DNA from 3 places in the Companilactobacillus allii genome. Region 3 is predicted to be linked to each of the others. Evidence: predicted binding sites of a transcription regulator. Region 3 holds the regulator's gene; each other region holds the start of a gene.

Region 1 (8,450 bases), 760 kb from region 3:
AAATGTTTTGTTTACTCAATGACAAAGCAATTTTCCCCAAAAATATCGCCTCATTCAATCCATACTCTCTACGCAAAGCGGTCAACGGTAATTCAATATCTTCATTTAGGTTGTAGTCCCTACGCAAATAAACAATAGGAGTCTCTGGCAAATTTAAATATTCAATCTTACCCAAAATTGAATTCTCAGCATCATTGACTTGTTTTAAACGAGAAGATATTCTCCCATTGATAGCTTGAAGAGTTTTAATTTGTTGATTAACTTGTGTCTGTTGCCTTTTTAACATATCTTCCAATGTAGAAATATCACGAGCATCAAAAAAGTTCTTAATATCACTAATAGGCACATCAAGGGCACGCAAATACTTGATGACATTCAATCGTTCAAATTCAGCTGTGGAATAATAACGATAATGTGTTTTGGAATCCACTTTGGCGGGCTTTAAAATACCGACCTCATCGTAATAACGCAGTGTTGGTATTTTAATATCATATATTTTGGAAAGTTGTCCAATTGTAAATAATTGATCCATTTCATTCCCTCTATTTTTTAAAAATTGTAGCACAAAAAAACTAACCATTCCTACGTTGGCATAGGAATGGTTAGTTTTGTTTTGTTTTTAAGTTATTGTCTAAGTAACTTTTTTAGTAGTTTGTTTAAGATTTAAATATTTTTGGATCTATCGGTTCATTTATTTTTTGAAACGAGTTGCAAGAACCAGATTCCTGCGCTCGCTACGTATAATCGAACTAGTGCTTTGCACTACTTCAATTATCCTAGGCGATGCTCAAAATCTAGCGGGTTCTTTTCACTCTCTTTTTGAAACGAGTTACATGAACCAGATTCCTGCGCTCGCTACGTATAATCGAACTAGTGCTTTGCACTACTTCAATTATCCTAGGCGATGCTCAAAATCTAGCGGGTTCATTCCACTCTCTTTTTGAAACAAGTTACATGAACCAGATTCCTGCGCTCGCTACGTATAATTGAACTAGTGCTTTGCACTACTTCAATTATCCTAGGCAATGCTCAAAATCTAGCGGGTTCTTTTCACTCTCTACATCATTCCGCCCATACCGGCAGCTGGATTAGCACCTGCGGCTGGAGCTGCTGGTGTATCATCTGGTTTGTCAGCAACAACAGCTTCTGTTGTTAATAACAATGCAGCAACACTAGCGGCATTTTGTAATGCTGAACGTGATACTTTAGTTGGATCAATAATTCCGGCGTCAACCATGTTTTCCCATTTGTCAGTTGCAGCATTGTAACCAACTTCTGGTTTTTGACCCTTCATATGTTCAACTATAACTGAACCTTCCATACCAGCATTTTCAGCAATTTGACGTACTGGTTCTTCAAGCGCTCTAACAACGATGTTAATACCTGTTTGAATGTCGCCTTCACTCTTAACAGCCTTAACTGCATCTATAATATTCAAGAATGCTGTACCACCACCTGCAACGTAGCCTTCTTCAACGGCGGCACGTGTAGCGTTCAGTGCATCTTCAATTCTATATTTGCGTTCTTTCAATTCTGTTTCAGTAGCAGCACCGACTTTAACAACAGCAACACCACCAGCAAGCTTAGCTAAACGTTCTTGTAACTTCTCACGGTCAAAGTCTGAAGTTGTTTCAGCAATTTGCTTCTTGATTGTTTCAACACGTTCGCTGATAGCACCCTTGTCTCCAGCACCTTCAACGATTGTTGTATTGTCTTTTGTAACTGTAACTTTACCGGCTGTACCTAATTGATCCATAGTTGTGTCTTTTAGTTCAAGACCAAGATCAGAAGTGATAACTTGTGCGCCTGTTAAAGTAGCAATATCTTCCAATTGTTCCTTACGACGATCACCAAAGCCAGGTGCCTTAACGGCAACAACATTGAATGTACCACGAATCTTATTCAAGACTAGTGTTGGTAGTGCTTCACCATCAATATCATCAGCGATGATCAACAATGCCTTACCTTGTTGAACGATTTGTTGTAACAATGGCAAGATATCTTGAATACTTGAAATCTTCTTATCAGTGATCAAGATGTAAGGATTATCTAAATCAGCTTCCATCTTGTCGTTATCTGTAACCATGTATTGTGAAATATATCCACGATCAAATTGCATACCTTCAACAACATCAAGTGTTGTATCAATACCCTTTGATTCTTCAATTGTAATAACACCATCGTTACCGACTTTTTCCATAGCGTCAGCAATCAACTTACCAGTTTCTTCACTAGCTGATGAAACTGAAGCAACTTGAGCAATATCTGACTTTCCAGCTACTTTGTGTGAAATCTTGTGTAGTTCATCAACAGCAGCTTTAGTTGCCTTTTCGATACCAGTTCTAATACCAACAGGGTTAGCACCTGCAGTAACGTTTTTCATACCTTCTTTGATGATAGCTTGAGCCAAAACTGTGGCTGTAGTAGTACCATCACCGGCGATATCATTTGTCTTTGAAGCAACTTCGGAAACAAGCTTTGCACCCATGTTCTCAAAATGATCTTCTAATTCAATACTCTTAGCAATAGTAACACCATCATTTGTGATCTCAGGTGAACCATAACTCTTTTCAAGAACAACATTTCTACCCTTAGGTCCGATAGTTGTCTTAACTGTGTCAGCCAACTTATTGACACCATCTAACATTTTTGAACGAGCATCTTCTGAGAATTTAATTTCTTTTGCCATACTTTCACACTCCAATAATTTTTATTAATTTAATAATTTTAATTAATTATTTTTCAACGATTGCCATGATATCTTTTTCGTGTAAGATTAAATAATCAGTGTCATCAAACTTTACATTTGAGCCAGCATACTTATCGAAAAGAACCTTGTCGCCAACCTTAATGTGCATTGGTAATGTCTTTCCATCTTCTGTTATTGAGCCTTCACCTACAGCAACAACCTCTGCTGTTTGTGGCTTTTCTTTAGCGTTGTTAGCAAGAACAATGCCGCCTACTGTCTTCTCTTCTTCTTTATCGACTGTTACAATAACTCTGTCTCCAAGTGGTTTTAACAATTTGAATGCCTCCGATGATTAATATTTATTTTTAATTTAGCACTCTAAGTTACTTCGTGCTAATCACATGTTTTATATTAACATTTTATTGTGAACATGCAAGTATTTACCTTTATGAAAATAGGAGAAATTATGAAATATTCAACAAATCAATTTTTAACATTATTAACATACATCGCTTTGCTATTTGTCGGCTCAATTTTATCAATGGCAAAAGTCACTGGGTCCGCTTACTTCTTAGTAATCACAATAGCCGCTGTTGTAGCAACAGTTGTCATGATCTACTTAACTCAAAAAAGTACTCCCAATGAATTAGAAGAATCCACAACTTTCAATAATAAACTTCAGTGGATAATCGTTGGAACAATCGGAGCTTTAGTTATCCAATTAGGCTTAGGTTTAATTGATCAACATATTTTCCATGCAAGTACTGACTCAGCCAATACAATGCAATTATTAGCTTTGGTACGAGCCTATCCATATTATTTCTTGTATGTTTTGATTTGTGCACCAATCATGGAAGAAATTATTTTCAGACGTGTATTTTTCTCAAATTTAATTAAACCCACAAATATTTATTGGGCAGCCGCAATTTCAGCTTTGTTCTTTGCCTTCATGCACCAAGACACTAGGTTTTTGATTTACGTTGCCATGGGTTTATGGTTTTCCTTTATTTATTACAAGTCAAAGAATATATACGTTAGTGCTGGTAGTCACTTAGTTATGAATACTTTGGTAGTTATGATCAGTTTTATGTAGTGTGATTTTGTTTATAGTCAAACTTGCAGTTAAAACGCGTTAAAAAGCACAATTTCCTCCGTTTAATCGCAAATAAGGAATTGTGACATAACTTTTTTCTACTCAAAATTGCAGTGGAAACGCGTGCCAAAACACAATTTTCTACATATAAGCATAAAAAAAGCGATATTTACTTACGTAAATACCGTTTTTTCATGCTTATACACGAAAACTGAACGTGTTTTATCACGCTCTGATTCCTACATACCTCGTTTATATTCAGCGACGTACTTCTTCCTTTTTTCATCATCAAATTCATCTTCACTCTTAGCAATAATGATTGTAGCAAGCGAATTACCGACAACATTGACTGCTGTACGTCCCATATCAACTAATCTGTCGATACCGGCAATGAAGGTCAATCCTTGCATTGGTACACCAATTGTTGAAACCGTTGCTAATAAAACAACAAATGAAGCACCTGGGACACCTGCCATACCTTTTGAAGTTAACATTAAAACAACAACAAGTGTTATCTGTTGGCCAAGTGACAGATTAATGTGATATGCCTGTGCCAAAAATAGTGCTGCTAGTGATTGATAAATGGCTGATCCATCAAGATTAAAGGTATATCCGGTTGGAATAACAAACGAGACAATTCCTCTACTTGCTCCATATTTCTGCATTTTATCGATCATCTTTGGTAATGCGGCTTCTGAACTTGCCGTGGTGAATGCTAATACGAATTCATTTTCGATAATTCTAAATAATTCATAAAAATCAACGTGAAATAGTTTTCCAACAAAATACATAACAACAAAAACAAAAAATGCCATAGTTGCATATGCAATAATAATAAACAACGCCAATGGTTTTAACGAATCAAAGCCCATTTCAGCGACAGTAACACCAATCAATGCACAGACACCAATGGGAGCTGTACGCATAACCCAGTTGGTAACTTTGAACATAACATTGGCAACTGCGTTCAATAGATCAGTTATGATCTTACCTTGTTCTCCAAGTGATGCTGTACCTAATCCAAATAGAACTGAGAAGAAGATAATTGGTAACATATCTCCTTTGCCCATTGCGGCAAAAATATTCGTAGGGATGATTCCCATCAGAATGGACCAAATTCCTGAATGTTTGGCACTTGATGCAGAAGCAGTATATTGTGAAATACTTGAACCTTTAAGATCATTGATATTGATATAAGTACCTGGATGTGTGACGTTGGCAACAATAATACCAATAATAATAGCTAATGTGGTCATGACCTCAAAATAAACTAGAGTCTTTAAACCAATACGACCAAGTTTTCGAATATCACCCATATTGGCAATACCCACTGTCAAACAAGATATAACGATTGGCAAAACGATCATTTGAATCAATGAAATGAACATTGTACCGATATTTTGCATGACTGTAATGGCACCTTTATTATGATAAAAGACCTGTCCCAAAATGATACCTAGAACTAATCCAATAATAATTTGCCATCCTAAACTAAGCCGAAAAAATTTTTGCTTTTGCACTTTAATGCCCCCTTAAAACCTGGTTATTATTATAGCAGTTTTTTTCTTAAATTTAATCATATTAGAGAAATATTAATATATTTTCAGAAATTTATTAAAATAAAAATTTAAATCTTCAGAAATATCCGTTAATAAATTATGCCCAGCATCATTTAAAATCAATTCTTGAATATTGTTGTGTGAGTTCAATAGCCGCAGTTGTTCTTGATAACCGACTATGTAATCATTTTTACCTAACAAAATCGTAGTTTTAGACTGTAAGCCAGATAATGTAAGCGGTAATTCATCTTCAAATGAAAACTGATATTTCTTTTCACTTTTAATCTTATCCCAAAATGGTCGATTATATTTTGCCAAACCTGGTATGACAGTTGCTTGATAAGTCTCCCAAGCATCTTGGTTGATCACAACATTCCCTTTAACAAAATCCTGATATTTATCAGCGTTCTTGCCAATTTTGACATCTTCTAAAAAGATGTTTTTATGAACGGACACTTTCCTATCTGCTTTGTTTGCATGAATCACCGGACAAGTAATAAATGCGGCTTTAATTTGGTCTGGAATTTTTGCTAAGAGTCCAAGACAAATATATCCACCATAAGAGTGACCAATAATCGCTACCTTTTTCTCACCCGATATTTGCTTAATAAATTCTATTACTAATTCCAAAACGTCATCAGAAGAATTAACTTCATGAACATCCTGTGAATCTCCTAATCCAGGTAAGTCCAAATATATTCTTTGATAATTTTTGTTTTTAAACAGTGGTTCGTATACTACTTCAAGACTAGTAGAATCCAGACTCATCCCGTGGAAGAAATAAATTGGCTTGCCGGATCCATAAATCTTGTAGTTTAGGTTTGTATTTTTTATTTTAATTTGCATGTTAAATATTTTACCGCAAAGTTGATTTTAGACAAAAAAAAGCACCCCACATTGTGAGATGTTTTCTCTATTCTTCGCCTGATTCAGAAGCAATAATGTTCAAATCACCATCTAATGTCCATGAATCAACTGTTGCAGGTACGATCAAATGCACACCTTTATTCAAATCATAATCTTTGCCATCAACAGTAATCTTACCTTCACCACTAATAACAGAGATCAATGTGTACTTGCCAATATTATGTCTCAAAGTAACTGGCTCTTTGATTTCCCAACGATATACAGCAAAATATGGTGAAACTGGAGGCTGTACAAATGTAGTGAATGTATTCTTTCCTTCAGTCTTTGTTACGATATCTAGCTTTGGATCAACGTGTGGAACTGTAATTGTATCTTCAGATTGTTTAATGTGTAGTTCACGTTTCTTACCAGTACTCTTTTCAACACGATCATAATCATACAAACGATATGTTGTATCACTACTTTGTTGTGTCTCTAGTGCCATAATTCCTTTATTCAAGGCATGAACTGTACCACTAGGCACAAAATAGAAATCACCGGTTTTAACTGGTACTTTTCTTAATAAATGATCCCAATCACCTGATTCAATCATTGTATCTAGTTCTTCTTTGTTCTTTGCATTATGTCCATAAATTAAATATGAACCTGGTTCAGCATCAATGATGTACCAGCATTCTGTCTTACCTAATTCATGTTCATGTTCCCATGCATAATCATTGTCTGGATGTACTTGAACTGACAAACTAGCTTCAGCATCCAAGATCTTTGTAAGCAAAGGAAAGACCTTACCTTTTGGATTACCAAATAATTCACTATGGTTATTCCATAGATCATCAACGAACTCACCAGAGAACTCACCGTTCTCTACGAGGGATCTACCATGTGGATGTCCAGAAATAGCCCAACATTCACCAATATCACCATCAGGTATCTTGTAGCCAAACTTTGTTTCAAGCTTTCTACCACCCCAAATTTTATTATGAAAAACAGGTTTCAAAAATAATGGTTCACTCATGCAAATATCCTCCCAAAAAATTATTCTTTATCTTCGTTCTCTTGTTCTAATGACTTGTCACGATCTAAGAAAAATATCAATGTTTGTAATTCATTAGCCAAATCAACGTAATGTACACGAATTGAATTAGGCACATTGATAATAACCGGCGTGAAATTCAAGATTCCTTTAACACCAGCATCAGCTAGCAAATCTGCTGTTGTTTGGGCAGCATTAGAAGATACTGTCAAAATACAGACATCGATCTGTTGAACATTGAGTTGTTCCTTTAGTTCATTAACATGATAAACAGGAACACCGCTCTTAACAGTTCCAACGATTGATTCATCAATGTCAAATGCTGCGGCAATTCGAACATTATTAGTTCTCGAGAAGTTATAATTCAACAAGGCATTCCCTAAATTACCAACTCCGACCAAGGCAACGTTTGTTCTCTTGTCTTGATTCAAAAGTTTCTTAAAGAAAGCTACCAAATTATTAACATCGTAGCCGTATCCTCTCTTGCCAAGTGCACCAAGATATGAGAAGTCACGTCTTATAGTTGCACTGTCAATTTTTACTCCTTCAGACAATTCGCCTGAGGATATTTTCTTGGTACCTTCGTCCTTTAAGAACTGAAAGTATCGATAATATATTGGTAAACGTTTTATCGTTGCGTTTGGTACTGTTGTTTTTGTCATATTATCCCACCATGTGTTCATCGTTTCACTAACTATTATAGTAAATAAAAATGGATGAAAACGCAACATCTTACGACATAAAAGGCAGAAATTTCTAATTAATGATAAAATTGTGAATATATAAAGGAGTTTATACCGTGATTTTATTACAAGCCCAGAGCATAACTAAGAATTTTGGAACAAAAAAACTTTTTTCTAATGTTAGCTTCGAGATTCAAGATAACAGTAGAATAGGCCTAGTTGGTCGAAATGGTGTAGGTAAATCTACCCTACTCAAAATAATTTCTGACCAAGAAAATTATAACAGTGGGAATATTGCGCTGAAAAAAAATACTAATATCGGCTATTTGGCACAGGATTCAGGCCTCGATAGTGACAATATTATTTTTGATGAAATGGAAAAAGTCTTCGACTACTTAAAAGTCCAAGAAAAACAAATGCACCAATTAGAGAATAAATTGGCAGATAACACCGTTGACGACTATGACCAAATCCTAAAACAATACGATCAACTTCAAAACACTTTCCGTCAGGAAAATGGTTACGG
Region 2 (8,450 bases), 420 kb from region 3:
AGTCGATATACTATCGGATCACGGTTGAACAATGGTGATGCAATTGACAAGATGATCAATGTAATAGCTAATGGATACAAGAACATTAACATTGGAGTCGACCAAGCAATGATCTGTTCTAGACCTATATTAGCAATTAGAAATGAGGCAATACATGAGATCATGTCCCAAGACTTATATGAGATCTTAGGGAACTTTTCATGAAGTGCTTCTGCAAATGACGTAAGCAAACCAACTGCAGTTGTTAAACAAGTTAAAGTTGCCATTACGGCTAGGATTATCTCACCAGGTAGTCCCATAAAATGATTGGCAATTTGGGAAAAGGCAATCCCTCCATCGGCTGAAATCTTAAAATGTGTCAATGAAGTTGCCCCGATCCAGATGAGAACTAAGTAGATGAATGCTTCCAGCGCAATACTCAACAAACTCGACTTAGCAGCAGTTTTAGCAATTGAACTTGGTTTATTTTGGCCAAAACTACGAATCGATGTAACAACAACGATACCAAACAACAAAGCTGCTAAAGCATCCATCGTGTTGTACCCTTGCAAAAATCCGTTCAATAAAGCTCCATTCTGATAATCACTAGTAATATGTGCACTAGAGGCAGAACCCATTGGATTAGTGAAGGCAATCCCAAAAATAATAGCTAGAAGAATCAAAAATGCTGGATTTAGAATTTTACCAATTGCATCAACAATCCCTGTTGGTTTACGAGAGAAAAATCCTGCAAGTAAAAAGAAAATCAATGAATATCCTAGTAAATACCATGGTTCCTGACTAGCACTAATATGTGTAGCGATACTGATTTGAAATGGTGTTGTGGCCGTTCTTGGAGTCGCAAACAAAGGTCCTAAAGTGGCACATGTCAAGATCATGAAAAACGATGCATAGCGATGACCAATTGGCTTCGCCAAATCATAGATTCCTGTGGAACGTGTAATACTGATAGCAATAATTCCTAATAAGGGTAATAATGTTCCAGTTAACAAGAATCCCAAGCCAGCTGTTAACCAATGTCCACCAGCCAACTGTCCTAGATGAATTGGGAAGATCAAGTTGCCGGCACCGAAGAACATCCCAAACAACATGGATCCAATAATAATATAATGTTTAAAAGTTAATTTTTTATCTGTCTTTTCCATAAGTGAACTCTTCTTTCAATTGAATGTATTAGTTTCTGCAAATCATATTTTCTATACACTCGAACAAGTCCGCCATTACTATTATTCAAATCATTCATATGATCCGCCTCCATTAAAATGAAAAAAAGCGCCCTTTGAAAATCAATTAAGATTTTCAAAGGACGCTTATGCGCGGTACCACCCTTGCTTTATGATGCCCTCACAGACAACATCTTTTCACGTACAAATAATACGCTAGCACAATAATGGGTGCACCCATGCAACACTTGCTTTCGCTCGCATTGTAAGCTCCGTGGCTACTTTCATCAAACGACAAATACCATTTCTCAATTAACATGGCTTCCTGTGATTCGTACAGCTCAATTACTTCTCCACTTACTTGCTTTTAAATTCATTTATTTTTAATGTAATTAGAATATTCTAATCTGGCACACTTGTCAATGCTTTTTAATAGATTAAACCGAACAATTTATATTTTATGATAAAATATAAACGTAATTAAGGAGGGAAGAATCATTTGATCCACTGAAAAAACAAACTTGGGGAATTACAAAGGGGAAAAAATCATCTATAAATTTCAAAGCATCTTAAGCAAAATAATACTAATATGTGTCGCAATATTCACCAGTTTAGTATTCCTACTAATGCTGACATTTTACTATCATAACTTCTTATCTCAAAACGTATCACGAAACATACCTGTTCTTATAATATTCTTTGCAATTATTCTATTAGTTGGATATTTACTGGTAAGAATCAGAACTGACAGTAAAAAGATAAATATAGGCCTACTGATCGTCATGTTACTGGCGTTTAGTATCACTGCACTGGTGTGGATATTAAACGTACCAAACGCGCAAATAAGTGACTTCGGGAACTTCTGGACTCGTGCACCAGGTTTCTTAGATGGATACAAACTCTACGAAACTGACAATGACTATTTTTCTAAATACGCATATCAATCAGGATTCATGGTCTACATTATAGGTATCGTCAAAGTGTTTGGCTTTAATATTTTTGTCGTTCAATTCTTAAACGTTGTTTATCAAGCCCTAACTTTACTCATGACTTATTTACTAGCCAACAAAATTTTTAATAATATAAAAATTGCTCGTCTATCGGTTTTACTTTTAATGGTAGATATCGACTGGTTTGCTCTTAATAGTCAAGCTGATAATCAATACTTAGGTTCTTTACTATACTTAGTAACATTCTACCTACTATTTAACGATAAACTCTGGAGTTATGTTCTAGCTGGTGTTTCACTAACATTGGCTTGTTTGATACGTCCTATTGGTCCGGTTTTCATTGCTGGTATCATAGTGTTCGTATTGATTTTCATTTTAATGAAACATCGTGATTATAAGACTGGATTGAGCTTCTTGCTTACATTAGCCATTTACTTTGTCCTATTCAGTCTTTCTGGTTGGGGAATAAAGGCTGCAGGTATCAATGACTATGGATTATCCAATAACGATCCACAATGGAAATTCTTAAGTGGCTTGAATTATCAATCTGGTGGAACTTATTCTAATGACCTTAATAAATTCATAGATGCCAGTAAATCACGCTCTCATATGAAAAAAATAGAAAATACTCAGTTAAAAAGTGAAATAACGTATCTAAATGAAAATAATGCTTGGTTAAAATTGTTTATTAACAAGACACAGACATTATGGTCATCAAGAACTCTAGCAACTGACTTTACTGACTATGCTAAGAAACATTCACCAAAAACAGTGGATTGGATCAATTACATTGCCTACATGGGGTCAATTGTTCTAATAGTATTCTCATGGATTGGATCCTTAGCATTATTCAAATCAAAATTTGATGATAAATTCTATCTGTTGTTACTTCCGTTAATGGCATTTGCAGTAATAAACCTGATTATCGAGGTTCAACCTAGATATCGGATAGAATTCCTACCAATAATCTCAATTCTTGCTGGATTAGGATTAAACAATGTATTTTTAGCAATTAAAAATATTAAAAAAGCATAATTTATTCTCTACTCAATTTTATAGCGAAAACGCGTGAAAACACACAATTTCTTCCGCTTAACAAAAATAGTTTCGGTATTCACTTTCGTGAATGCCGAAACTATTTGCGTTAATGCTCGGAAATTACCCGTGCATTTTCACACTCTGGTTTATTACTTATTGATATATGATTCAACAAGTTTTTCGTTATCTTCATTAGTAACTGATTCGCTAACTGCTTTTTCAGCTAATTCTTTAAGATCAGCTGTACTCAACTTCTTCATCAAACTTCTTACACGAAGTACTGATGTAGCACTCATTGAGTATTCATCTAGACCCATACCTAATAGTAATGGGACCATGATGTTATCACCGGCAGCTTCTCCACACATACCTGCCCACTTGCCTTCTTTATGAGCTGAGTCAATAACGTGCTTAACTAGTCTCAAGATTGAAGGGTTATATGGTTGATATAGGTAAGAAACATGTTCATTACCACGATCAGCAGCCATTGTGTATTGAATCAAGTCATTTGTACCAATACTAAAGAAGTCAACTTCCTTAGCAAATTGATCAGCCAAAATAGCTGCGGCTGGAACTTCCATCATCATTCCTAATTGAATGTTGTCAGAAACCTCTACACCTTTTGCAACTAACTTAGACTTCTCTTCTTCAAAAATCTTCTTAGCGTCTCTGAATTCTTGCAATGTACCGATCATTGGGAACATGATACGTAATTGTCCGAATGCAGATGCACGAAGCAATGCTCTAAGTTGTGTTCTGAAGATTTCTTGTCTATCCAAACTGATACGGATAGCACGGTAACCCAAGAATGGGTTCATTTCTTCTGGAAGTGGTAGATATGACAAGTGCTTGTCACCACCGATATCCATTGTACGAACAACAACAGCCTTGCCATTCATACCTTCAAGAACTTTTTTATATGCATTGAATTGGTCATCTTCTGTAGGAAGTTCCTCAGATTGCATATACAAGAATTCTGTACGGTAAAGTCCGACACCTTCGGCACCATTATCAATAACACCTTGAAGGTCATCAGGAGTACCAATATTAGCAGCAATATCAAAATGCTTGCCATCAGCAGTAACTGTGGCTTCATTCTTCAACTTCTCCCACTCTGCTTTTTGATCAGCAAAGTCTTTAGCTAACTTAGCATATTTCTTGATATCGTCATCAGTTGGGTCTACGATAGCTGCACCGTTTAATCCATCAAGGATAACAGTTTGGCCTTCTTTGACGTCTCCTGTAATTGAGTCAGTACCAACAACAGCAGGCAATTCCAATGAACGAGCCATAATGGCTGAGTGAGCAGTACGTCCACCGATATCTGTAACAAATCCTTTAACATACTTTTTGTTCAATTGAGCAGTATCACTAGGTGTTAAATCATGAGCAACAATGATTACTTCATGATCGATCAATGAAGGGTTTGGTAATTCAACTCCAAGAAGATGTGCCATTACACGTTTTGTAACATCGCGTACATCGGCAGCACGTTCTTGCATATATGGATTATCAGTCATACCTTCAAAAATTGCGATAAAGTTCTTAGATACATCATCAAGTGCTTGTTCAGCATTAACTGATTTATCTGAAACTTCTTGTTCAACTGCGCCAGTAAATTCTGGATCAGCCAAAATCATCTTATGAGCATCAAAGACTTGAGCTTCATCTTCACCTAAAGACTCTTTAGCAACATCTCTGATCTTTGTAAGTTCTGAATCTGATGTGGCGATTGCGTCTTTTAAACGGCTAATTTCGGCTTCAGTGTCAGAAATGCTTTTTTTATCGAAAGACAGATCTGGTTGAACCAAAAGGTATGCTTCTGCAGTAGCAATTCCATCACTAGCTGCAATCCCTTTGATAGTTTTAACCATTATTCAGCAAGTCCTTCCTTTGTCATTGTATCTGTAATAGCAGCGATAGAATCAGCAGCGTCATCACCGTCGGCAGTAATTGTAACGTCAGCACCTTGGCCAACACCAAGTGACATAACACCCATGATTGATTTAAGGTTTACTGATTTACCATTGAATTCAATGTTGATATCTGAAGTAAACTTGCTAGCAGCTTGTACTAACATAGTAGCTGGACGTGCGTGGATTCCTGTTTCTGCAATAATGTGAAAATCTTTCTTTTCCATAATAAATACCTCACCATATTTTTAAGATTCTTGTAGTCATTCTACAAATATTCACTAATTAATTTACCATTATATAGATTCTTTCACAAGAGTTTTGTAAAAAAACCTTTGATAAACCCTTGTTATAATAAGCCATGCAACGCTTACATGCAAGTGTTTTGCAAGCGTTAATATTTATTAGAAAAAAATTATGAAAAATTTCTGTATATTTTTAAGACTTAGCACTTGCAATACCCGAGTGCTAAGTTATATACTACCGTTGTAATCGATATAAGATAGAAAGGTGGGGTGCAAGTGCTCTGTCAAAATTGTCAAAAAAATGAAGCAACAATTCATTTATATACAAGTGTTAATGGTCAACGTACAGAAATCAATCTCTGTCAGAATTGCTATCAACAATTAAGAAATCAAGCTAACGAAGGTATGAATAATATGGTAGAAAACCCAAACGGCTTTTCAAGTTTTGAAGACTTGTTCAATTCCCTAAACAATGGTGGTCAATCCGCCAATGGCTTTGAACAACAAGGTCCACAGACTCAAACTGGCGGTGGAAACGGTAATAATCGTAGACACAGTCGTGGTAACGGTGTATTAGATCAATATGGTGTTGATTTAACAGAATTGGCTAAAAAAGGCCAAATCGACCCTGTTATAGGTCGTGATAAAGAAATTAGTCGTGTCATTGAAATTTTAAATAGAAGAACAAAGAACAACCCCGTTCTAATTGGTGAGGCTGGTGTTGGTAAAACAGCTGTTGTTGAAGGTCTTGCTCAAAAAATTGCGGACGGAGATGTCCCAGAGAAGTTACAAAATAAACGTGTTGTTAGACTAGACGTCGTTTCACTAGTTCAAGGAACTGGTGTCCGTGGTCAATTCGAACAACGTATGCAACAATTGATCCAAGAATTACAAAAGAGCAAGGAAATCATCTTGTTCATTGATGAAATTCATGAAATCGTTGGAGCTGGTAATGCCGAAGGTGGTATGGATGCTGGTAACGTCTTGAAACCTGCCCTAGCACGTGGCGACCTACAATTGGTCGGTGCAACAACTCTGAATGAATATAGAACTATTGAAAAAGATTCAGCTCTTGAGCGTCGTCTACAACCTGTTCAAGTTGATGAACCTACTGTTGAAGAGACAGTTCAAATTCTTAAGGGTCTTCAACCAAAATATGAAGATTATCATCACGTAAAGTACTCTAATGAAGCTATCAAGGCTGCTGCAGAATTATCAGCACGTTACATTCAAGATAGATTCTTGCCAGATAAGGCAATTGACTTAATTGATGAGGCTGGTTCTAAAAAGAACTTGCAGATCAATCACGTTGATATGGCTGATCTAGACAATAAGATATCTGATGCTGAAGTACAAAAGCAAGCTGCCCTACGTAATGAAGATTACGAAAAAGCCGCTTACTACCGTGATCAAGTAACTAAGTTCCAAGATATGAAAAATAGTGCAAATGGCGAACCTGCTGACAAGAGCATCGTTACTGAAAAGGCTATTCAAGATATCGTTGAAGAAAAGACCAACATCCCTGTTGGTGAACTCCAATCAAAAGAACAATCACAATTGAAGAACTTGGATTCAGATTTAAAGAGCCATATCATTGGACAAGACGATGCTGTAAAGCAAGTTTCTAAAGCAATCCGTCGTAACAGAGTTGGTTTCAATAAATCTGGTAGACCAATCGGTAGTTTCCTATTTGTAGGACCTACTGGTGTTGGTAAAACTGAGCTTGCTAAGCAATTAGCACGTGAGTTATTCGGTACTGAAGACTCAATGATCCGTTTTGATATGTCTGAGTACATGGAAAAACACAGTGTGTCAAAGCTTATCGGTTCACCTCCAGGGTATGTAGGTTATGAAGAAGCTGGTCAATTAACTGAACAAGTTCGTCGTAACCCATACAGTTTGATTCTACTAGACGAAATCGAAAAGGCTCACCCTGATGTAATGCATATGTTCCTACAGATTCTTGATGACGGTCGTTTAACTGACTCTCAAGGCCGTACAGTAAGTTTCAAGGATACTATCATTATTATGACTTCAAACGCCGGACAAGGCTTGCAAGAAGCAAACGTTGGATTTGGTGCAGAAGCAAACGGTAAGACACATTCAGTTATTAACAGTTTGTCAGAATTCTTCAAACCTGAATTCCTAAATAGATTTGATGGCATAGTTGAGTTCAACTCATTAACAAAAGCCAACTTGATGAAGATCGTTGATTTGATGCTCGCTGACACAAACTCAATGATTGCTGATCAAAACTTAAGTATTCACGTTACAAAGGATGCCAAAGAGAAGCTTGTTGATCTAGGCTTCAATCCTAAGATGGGTGCTCGTCCATTGAGAAGAGTTATTGAGGAACAAATCGAAGATAAAGTTGCTGATTACTTCTTGGATAATTCTAAAGAAAAAGAACTTGAAGCTAAGATCGTTAAAGGTGAAATCACCATTGGTAAATACAATGCACCTGAAACTGCCGAGGTTTCTGAAAAGAAATAGATTTACTTAATATGTACCCCAAAAACGATATTTACTCATGTGAATATTGTTTTTTTGTATTCTGCCCAATTTCTATTTTTTAAATTTTTCTTTAATCTTCTTTATATTTAATTTAAGTTATCGCTAATAAGGTCACATTTGACTAACTCCCCTACTTAGTCGTGATAGAATTACACTAATCTAAAGTACATTGAAGGGGTTTAATTATGGGGAAATTTACTAAAAGAACCTATTCCCCAAAAAATGGGGACACACATATGAATAATAATCTTGTTTCTTCTAAAATTAAGAAAATAACTCGCAACGATGTAGAAATAACTATTAACTATATCGACTCAGTTGGTTCGCCTTTGGCAAAGCCTGTAAGTTTAAAGGGTCACTATAACGACAATTTGGATATGCCTTGGAAAACTATTCCAGGATATGTCTTATCATCTGTCCAGAATTTTCAACAGACCTTCATTCCAAATGATGATGGGATCTATCTTATTTACTTCAAGCAAATGGCAGCTCCAGTGGTCGTTTATCACCGTAATACTAATGGTGAATTGATATCTGATCCTCAATACCTTTATGGTGAATTGAACAAAGATTATCAAGCCAAACCACTAGCAGAGGCCGAACGTTTCCTTGTTGATTATCCTAAGA
Region 3 (8,450 bases):
TCCTTTTTAAGAAGTACTGATGAAGTATTATCCTATATGCAAGCACATGAATTGAGCGATGAAGAGTGGGAAGTACGTGTCCTTCATGGTGGATTTTTAGATTTGGATAATTATGATTATGATAAAGATTTAAGGGTGACAAGAAACCATGTGACTAAGGCAATTTATAAATATAACGAAGAACGTCAATTATGGATTCCTGATACGATGCTTCTTAACAATGATTAGGGGATGAACAGATGAAAATAGTGAATGTTAAACATCCACTGAAGAATAATCAAATACCTGAATCCGATACTGTTTTGATTATGGGATTTTTTGATGGTGTTCATCTTGGACATCAAAAGGTGATACAACGTGGAGTTGAATTGGCACATGAAAAGGGATTGAAGTCGGTTTTACTAACTTTTGATAGATCACCACGTGAAATATATCAACATGAAGAAAATTATAAATATATTTCTACCGTGAGTCGTAAAGCCGAATTGGTTGATAAGATGGGAGTGGATACTTTATATTTTGTTGAATTTACCTTAGATTTTGCCAGCTTGAAACCTCAAGAGTTCGTGGACGACTATATGGTTTGTATGCATGCTAAGTATGTAGTAGCTGGGTTTGATTATACATATGGTAAAAAAGACATAGCTAATATGCATGAATTGCCTAAATTTGCTAAAGATAGATTCAAAGTCATAACTGTTCCTGAACAAATGATCAATGGTGCAAAGATTGGATCCAGTATAATTAAAAGGTTGATTTTGTCAGATAAAATTGATTATGCAAATGAGTTACTTGGTTATAATTACCAAAACCAAGGACAAGTTGTACATGGCCTTAAAAGGGGCCGTACACTAGGTTATCCTACAGCCAATGTAGTTACATCACCCGAACAATTAAAGCCTTCTATCGGTGTTTATGTAACGCGTATTGAGATAAATGGCAAATGGTATCCATCAATGACCTCTGTTGGCTATAATGTTACCTTCAAGGAAGATACTGGTGTTACCATTGAAACCAATATTTTCAACTTTGACTCGGATATCTATGAACAAAACGTTCGAGTTGAGTGGCTTCATTATCTTAGAGGTGAGATTAAGTTTGATGGTGCTGATGGCTTGATTAAGCAATTGAATAAAGACAAGGAAGACTCAATTCACTACTTTGAAGAATTCAACTCTAATTGAGTTCAAATATAATTTGAGAGTGGAGAATTAGCACTCTCTTTTATTTTTGCTAATTTTTTGAAATTTATGAGCGTCCACACTTGACACTATAGGTATAGATTGTTATATTTTACATTGTTAGCACTCCTATATGAATAGTGCTAAAAGGAGGACGGTATAATGTTATCGGAACGTCAAGATGCAATCTTGAGAGAAGTCGTGCGCATTTTCACAGATACCGGCCAGCCGGTTGGTTCAAAAACATTGATGAATGCATTGTCATTTCACGTTAGTTCAGCGACTATAAGAAATGAAATGGCTATGCTTGAAGAAATTGGTTATCTAGAGAAAACTCATCTTTCCTCTGGACGTATTCCTTCCGCAATGGGATATCGTTACTATCTCGATAATTTGGTACAACCCACTACCGTACCGCAGGATATCGCAAAAAGAATCGACGAAGATTTTGGTCAGACATATCATCAAATTGATGATATTATCGAACAATCGGCTAAGATTTTATCGCATTTAACAAGTTATACTGCTATTACATTAGGACCTGAAAGCAGTCGGATTTTGTTAACGGGATTCAGAATAGTGCCTTTAAATTCTCGTCAGATCATGGCGATTATTGTTACTAGTGATAATAATGTTGAGAGTAACATTTATACAATTGATGAAAATCTTGATACAGAATTAATTGAAAAAATAATTAGGGTCGTAAATGATAAATTAGTTGGACAACCATTACCAGTAGTTATTCAATTGCTTCATAATGATATTCCAGCTATTTTATCGCAGTATATGTATTCTAATGATGGATTGATTGATATGATCGATCAATTATTTAAAAAAGCTGGATCTGAGAAGTATTTTGTTGATGGCCAATTGAATTTATTAAACTATGCCAATAATGAAGATTTGTCAGATGTGCAATCGTTATTTTCAATTATTAATCAGAGTACAGATTTGAAGAAACTATTAGATCCAAATGATTCCGATGATGGGATTAGGGTTCGATTGGGTAGTGAATTAGGATCTGATGCATTGAAGAATTACAGTATAATCACTGCTAATTATGATGTTGGACATCATGGTAAAGGGGTGATTGCTCTACTGGGACCTACAACGATGCATTATTCACAATTAATTGGTTTATTAGGTGAATTTAGACAAGAATTGGCAAAACGATTGATTGACTATTATTCACGGTATGATGATTCTTGATATTTAGGAGGAAGTAATGGCAGATAAAGAAAAACAAGAAGATGTAAAATCTTCTAGCAAACAAACTAAAGAGACATCAAAAGTAGATGCCAAAAAAGAAACTGAAAAAGTAACTAAAATAGATCCTAAGGATAAAAAAATTACGGATCTTGAGGCTAAAAATTCAGAACTAGAAGACAAATTTTTAAGAAGCCAAGCTGAAATTCAAAATATGAACAATCGTCATAAAAAAGAAGTTTCAGGAATACTTAAGTATGATGGTCAAAAGCTGGCTACTGAAATTCTTCCAGTGATCGATAACTTAGAACGTGCTTTGGATGTTGAAGTCAGTGATGATGCTGGTAAACAATTGAAAAAGGGAATTGAAATGGTACAGCAACATATGATCAAAGCTTTGGTCGATAATCATGTAAGTATCATTGACAATGTCGGTAGTAAATTTGATCCTAATGACAGTCAAGCAGTACAAACTGTGGCAGCTGATAAGGATCATGAAAAAGATACTGTCGTTCAAGTTTTACAAAAAGGTTATAAGTTAGAAGATAGAGTGCTACGTCCAGCAATGGTCATAGTTGCTCAATAGATCAACTTATTAAATAAAGTTAATAAATATTAAAAATTCAAAAGAGGTTTATATTTATGTCAAAAGTTATTGGTATTGATTTAGGTACAACAAACTCAGCTGTTGCCGTTCTTGAAGGTGGCTCACCAAAAATTATTGCTAACCCAGAAGGCGCAAGAACAACACCTTCAGTAGTTGCTTTTAAAGATGGTGAAATTCAAGTTGGTGAAGTTGCTAAGAGACAAGCAATTACAAATCCTGATACAGTTTCATCAATTAAGAGACACATGGGTGAAGCAGGTTATAAGGTAAGTGTTGCAGGTAAGTCATATACACCACAAGAAATTTCTGCTATGATTTTGCAACACATTAAGAAGTTCTCAGAAGATTATCTTGGTGAACCAGTTACAGATGCTGTTATTACAGTTCCTGCATACTTTGATGATTCACAAAGACAAGCAACTAAAGATGCTGGTAAAATTGCTGGTTTAAATGTTCAACGTATTGTTAACGAACCAACTGCTTCAGCACTTGCTTATGGTCTTGATAATGATAAAGGTGACGAGAAGATTCTTGTTTATGACCTTGGTGGTGGTACATTTGATGTTTCTATCCTTGAATTAGGTGATGGCGTCTTTGAAGTACTTTCAACAAATGGTGATACACATCTTGGTGGTGATGACTTTGATCAAAAGGTTATCGACTGGCTAGTTGAACAATTCAAGAATAAAAATGGTGTCGACTTATCACAAGATAAGATGGCTCTACAAAGATTAAAGGATGCAGCTGAAAAGGCTAAGAAAGATTTATCAGGTGTTGCACAAACATCAATCAGTCTTCCATTTATTTCATCTGGTGCTAATGGCCCACTTCACTTGGAAGAAACATTGACACGTGCTAAATTTGATGAATTAACAGCTGATTTAGTTGAAAGAACAAAAGCTCCAGTTGACAACGCTCTTAAAGATGCTGGATTATCAATCGGTGACCTTGATAAGGTTATTTTAAATGGTGGTTCAACACGTACACCAGCAGTTCAAACTGCTGTTGAAAAATGGACTGGTAAGACACCTGATCACTCAATCAACCCTGACGAAGCTGTTGCTTTGGGTGCTGCTATTCAAGGTGGTGTTATCTCTGGTGATGTTAAGGATGTTGTTTTACTAGATGTCACACCACTTTCATTAGGTATTGAAACAATGGGTGGAGTATTTACTAAGTTGATTGACAGAAATACAACAATTCCAACAAGTAAATCACAAACATTCTCAACTGCTGCTGATAATCAAAATGCTGTTGATATCCATGTTCTACAAGGTGAACGTCCAATGGCTGCTGATAATAAGACATTAGGTCGTTTCCAATTAACAGATATTCCAGCTGCACCACGTGGTGTACCTCAGATTGAAGTTAAGTTTGATATTGATAAGAATGGTATCGTTAATGTTTCTGCTAAAGATCTTGGTACTAATAAGGAACAAAAGATTACTATCAAGAGTTCGTCAGGTTTGAGCGATGAAGAAATCGATCAAATGATGAAAGAAGCAAAAGAAAACGAAGACGACGATAACAAGCGTAAAGAAGAAGTAGATGTTAAAAATGATGTTGAACAAGCATTGTTTGCAACAGACAAGACTCTTAAAGATATTAAGGGTAAGGTTTCTGATGAAGAAATCAAGAAGGCTGAAGACGCTCGTGACGCTTTGAAGAAGGCTCAAGACTCTGGTGATATTGAAGATATGAAGAAGAAACGTGACGATTTGAATAAGATCGTCCAAGATCTTTCAGTAAAACTATATCAACAAGCTCAAGATGCTCAACAAGGTAGTGCCGATGGCGCTACTGGTACAGGATCAACTGATGGTAAGAAGTCAGATGATGGTACTGTTGATGGTGATTTTGAAGAAGTAGATCCAGATAAAGACAAAAAATAATAATTTGTGATAAAGAGCAGTCATTTTAATTACTAGATCAATCATGGTATAGTATAAATAACTGCTCTTTTGAGCATAAAAGGACAATATGGGATGAAAGTTATCCCAGTCATACAAGGGTGATTTGTAAATGGCAGATAGAGATCCATATGAAGTTTTAGGCGTTGATAAAAACGCTTCTGAAGATGAAATCAAAAAGGCCTTTCGTGGTCTTTCAAAAAAATACCATCCAGATATTAACAAGGCTCCGGATGCTGAAGAAAAATTTAAAGAGATCAATGATGCTTATGAGACTTTAAAAGACCCTCAAAAGCGTGCTAGATTTGATCAATATGGCTCAGCTGGTATGAATCAAGGCCAAGGCTTTAGTGGCGGAGCCGGCGGTGAACAATTCGGTGGATTTGAGGATATCTTCAGTCAGTTCTTTGGTGGCGGTGGAGCAACTCGTCAAAGTCCAAACGCACCTAGACAAGGTTCTGACTTACAATACCGTATGGATTTGACCTTTGAAGAAGGGGTCTTTGGTAAGAAGACTGATATTTCATACGATCGTGAAGAAGTCTGCAAAACTTGTGATGGTAGTGGTGCTAAACCAGGTACACATCCCGAAACATGTTCAAAGTGTAATGGTTCCGGTTATGTCGAAGTAGATCGTCAAACACCACTTGGCCGTATGCGTACAAGAGTTGTTTGTGATGTCTGCAATGGTACTGGTAAAGAAATTAAAGAAAAATGCAATATTTGTCATGGTAAGGGTAAAGTTAATGAGAAACATACTCTTAAAGTTACTGTTCCAGCAGGTGTTGAAGATGGACAACAAATGCGTCTAGACTCACAAGGTGAAGCCGGCGAAAATGGTGGACCTTATGGTGATTTATATATTGTTTTCCATGTTTCACCAAGTAAAGAGTTCAAACGTGAAGGTTCAACAATTTATTCTTCAGTTAACATCAGTTTCCCTCAAGCAGCTTTGGGTGATGAAATTAAAGTAAATACTGTACATGGTCCGGTTAAATTGACCGTTCCTAGTGGTACACAGACTGGTACATCATTCAAATTGCGTGGAAAAGGTGCCCCTGTTCTTAATAGCAAGAATATCGGTGATCAAAATGTAACTGTTAATATCGTTACTCCTCGTAAAATGTCTGGTGAACAAAGAGATGCCTTGAAGCAATTCTCTGAGGCCGGTGGAAATAAAGTTAAAGAAAAAGATAGTAACTTTTTCAATAAGATTAAAGATGCCTTTAATGGCTAAATTGTATAAAAAAGAAGTCGTATATCTAATAGCGGCTTCTTTTTTACATATCTCAAGTTGATGGTGGTATAGGTTTAAATAGTGTAAAATATAAAAGATGAGAATCAATTATTAAATAAATTTTAGAAATAAATGATAGAAAGGAAAATTTTATGGATCTGGATCTTGATAAATTAAAAGAACGACAAAAAAGAATTCGTAATTTTTCTATCGTAGCGCATATAGACCATGGTAAATCTACAATTGCAGATCGAATTTTGGAAAAAACACATACTGTTTCAAAACGTGAAATGAAAGCTCAAATTCTAGATGATCTTGATCTTGAACGTGAACGTGGAATTACGATCAAATTGAATTCAGTTGAATTGGAATATACTGCTAAAGATGGTAAAGATTATATTTTTCATTTGATTGATACACCAGGACATGTGGACTTCTCGTATGAGGTCTCAAGATCTCTTGCAGCTTGTGAGGGTGCTTTACTAGTAGTTGATGCAGCTCAAGGTGTTGAAGCTCAAACATTAGCTAACTCATACTTGGCCATTGATAACGATTTAGAGATACTACCAGTTATTAATAAAGTTGATCTTCCATCCGCTCAACCAGAGAAGGTTCAAGAAGAGATCGAAGAGATGATCGGTATTGATGCATCTAATGCTGTCATGACTAGTGCTAAGACTGGATTAGGAATTGATGAACTACTTGAAAGAATAGTATCAGATGTCCCAGCACCAGTTGGCGATATTGATAAGCCACTAAAGGCTTTGATTTTTGATTCTGTTTATGACAGTTATCGTGGAGTTGTCTTGAATGTACGTGTCCGTGAAGGCATCGTTAAGGTCGGTGACGTGATTGAACTGATGAGTAATAAGAAGACCTTTGAAGTGACAGATGTTGGTGTAATGTCTCCTAAGACCGTTTCTCGTGATTATTTGATGGCTGGTGATGTTGGATATATTACTGCAAGTATTAAGTCAGTCGTTGAAACTCAAGTTGGTGATACTGTAACACTAGCAAATAACCCGACAGATGAACCATTGATAGGTTATCGCAAGAGTACCCCAATGGTATACGCTGGTATGTATCCAGTTGATAATGGAAGGTACGAAGATCTACATGAGGCTTTAGAGAAATTGAAGTTGAATGATGCAGCACTTGAATATGAACCAGAGACTTCTCAAGCTTTAGGATTTGGTTTTCGTGTTGGATTTTTAGGACTACTCCATATGGATGTTGTCCAAGAACGTTTAGAGCGGGAATTTAATTTGGATTTGATCATTACATCCCCATCAGTTGACTACAAAGTAACGACTACTTCTGGCGAAAATATTGTGGTTGATAATCCATCCGAATTACCAGATGCATCAGAAATCAAAGAAGTTAGAGAACCATACGTACGTGCTGAAATAATGGTCCCTGAAGACTATGTTGGACCAGTTATGGAATTGTGTCAGAGAAAACGTGGAGAGTTTGTAACAATGGATTATTTAGATAAATATCGTGTCAATGTTATTTATAAGTTACCATTGTTAGAAATTATCTTTGACTTTTTTGATGATTTGAAATCTAATACCAAAGGCTATGCATCCCTTGATTACCAAGTTGATGCATATGAACCTAGTGAATTAGTTAAAATGGATATTTTACTTAATGGTGAACCAGTGGATGCATTGAGTTTTATTGTACATAAAGACTTTGCCTACCAACGTGGTAGAGACATTGTTGCACGCCTAAAAGAGGTTATACCTCGTCAAATGTTCGAAATTCCAGTCCAAGCAGCCATAGGTAACAAAGTTGTTGCTCGTGCGACTGTTAAAGCTTATCGAAAAGATGTTACTGCCAAATTGTATGGTGGTGATAGAACTCGTCGTGATAAGTTGTTGAATAAACAAAAGGCCGGTAAGAAACGTATGAAAGACGTCGGAAAGGTATCAATTCCACAAGAGGCCTTCATGTCAGTTTTGAATTTGAACAAAGGTAAAACCGATGATTCAGGCAAATAAGTAATAAAAAAATAAATAGACTCTTATAATATTGTAAGAGTCTATTTTTATATCCAAAATTATCGGAGGTTGTAATTGATGAATGAGTTTGATGCAATTGTAATTGGTGGCGGACCAGCAGGATTGGCAGAAGCCTACGATCTTAAAGCAGCTGGAAAAAATGTAGCAGTAGTTGAGAACTATCAATGGGGTGGAACTTGCCCTAATCGTGGCTGTGATCCTAAAAAGATACTATTAAGTGGAGTACAAGCCCGTGATAGAATGGTTCAATTAAAAGGTAAAGGATTCAGTGGAGATCAAGTACCC

The links. Region 3 encodes HrcA, which represses chaperone genes, less so after heat shock. Its sites were predicted from a motif close to TTAGCACTCNNNNNNNNNGAGTGCTAA; they were not measured.
Region 1: the regulator HrcA is predicted to act here: its motif matches at 3,060-3,086, upstream of groES (co-chaperone GroES).
Region 2: the regulator HrcA is predicted to act here: its motif matches at 5,510-5,536, upstream of BTM29_RS06670 (ATP-dependent Clp protease ATP-binding subunit).

Annotation. Positions count from the first base shown of each region.
Region 1 is NZ_CP019323.1:45,116-53,565, forward strand. Features, by position in the region: gene BTM29_RS00220 (MerR family transcriptional regulator) at 1-532, opposite strand, end outside; gene groL (chaperonin GroEL) at 1,058-2,689, opposite strand; gene groES (co-chaperone GroES) at 2,736-3,023, opposite strand; gene BTM29_RS00235 (CPBP family intramembrane glutamic endopeptidase) at 3,156-3,782, shown strand; gene BTM29_RS00240 (cation:dicarboxylate symporter family transporter) at 4,022-5,302, opposite strand; gene BTM29_RS00245 (alpha/beta fold hydrolase) at 5,375-6,187, opposite strand; gene manA (mannose-6-phosphate isomerase, class I) at 6,255-7,223, opposite strand; gene BTM29_RS00255 (redox-sensing transcriptional repressor Rex) at 7,244-7,903, opposite strand; gene BTM29_RS00260 (ABC-F family ATP-binding cassette domain-containing protein) at 8,041-8,450, shown strand, end outside.
Region 2 is NZ_CP019323.1:1,367,274-1,375,723, reverse strand. Features, by position in the region: gene brnQ (branched-chain amino acid transport system II carrier protein) at 1-1,145, opposite strand, end outside; T-box leader at 1,300-1,534, opposite strand; gene BTM29_RS06685 (ArnT family glycosyltransferase) at 1,790-3,148, shown strand; gene ptsP (phosphoenolpyruvate--protein phosphotransferase) at 3,301-5,025, opposite strand; gene BTM29_RS06675 (phosphocarrier protein HPr) at 5,025-5,291, opposite strand; gene BTM29_RS06670 (ATP-dependent Clp protease ATP-binding subunit) at 5,586-7,802, shown strand; gene BTM29_RS06665 (MucBP domain-containing protein) at 8,060-8,450, shown strand, end outside.
Region 3 is NZ_CP019323.1:1,790,631-1,799,080, forward strand. Features, by position in the region: gene truB (tRNA pseudouridine(55) synthase TruB) at 1-228, shown strand, start outside; gene ribF (riboflavin biosynthesis protein RibF) at 240-1,184, shown strand; gene hrcA (heat-inducible transcriptional repressor HrcA) at 1,344-2,390, shown strand; gene grpE (nucleotide exchange factor GrpE) at 2,407-2,973, shown strand; gene dnaK (molecular chaperone DnaK) at 3,030-4,886, shown strand; gene dnaJ (molecular chaperone DnaJ) at 5,017-6,141, shown strand; gene lepA (translation elongation factor 4) at 6,294-8,144, shown strand; gene BTM29_RS08800 (dihydrolipoyl dehydrogenase family protein) at 8,223-8,450, shown strand, end outside.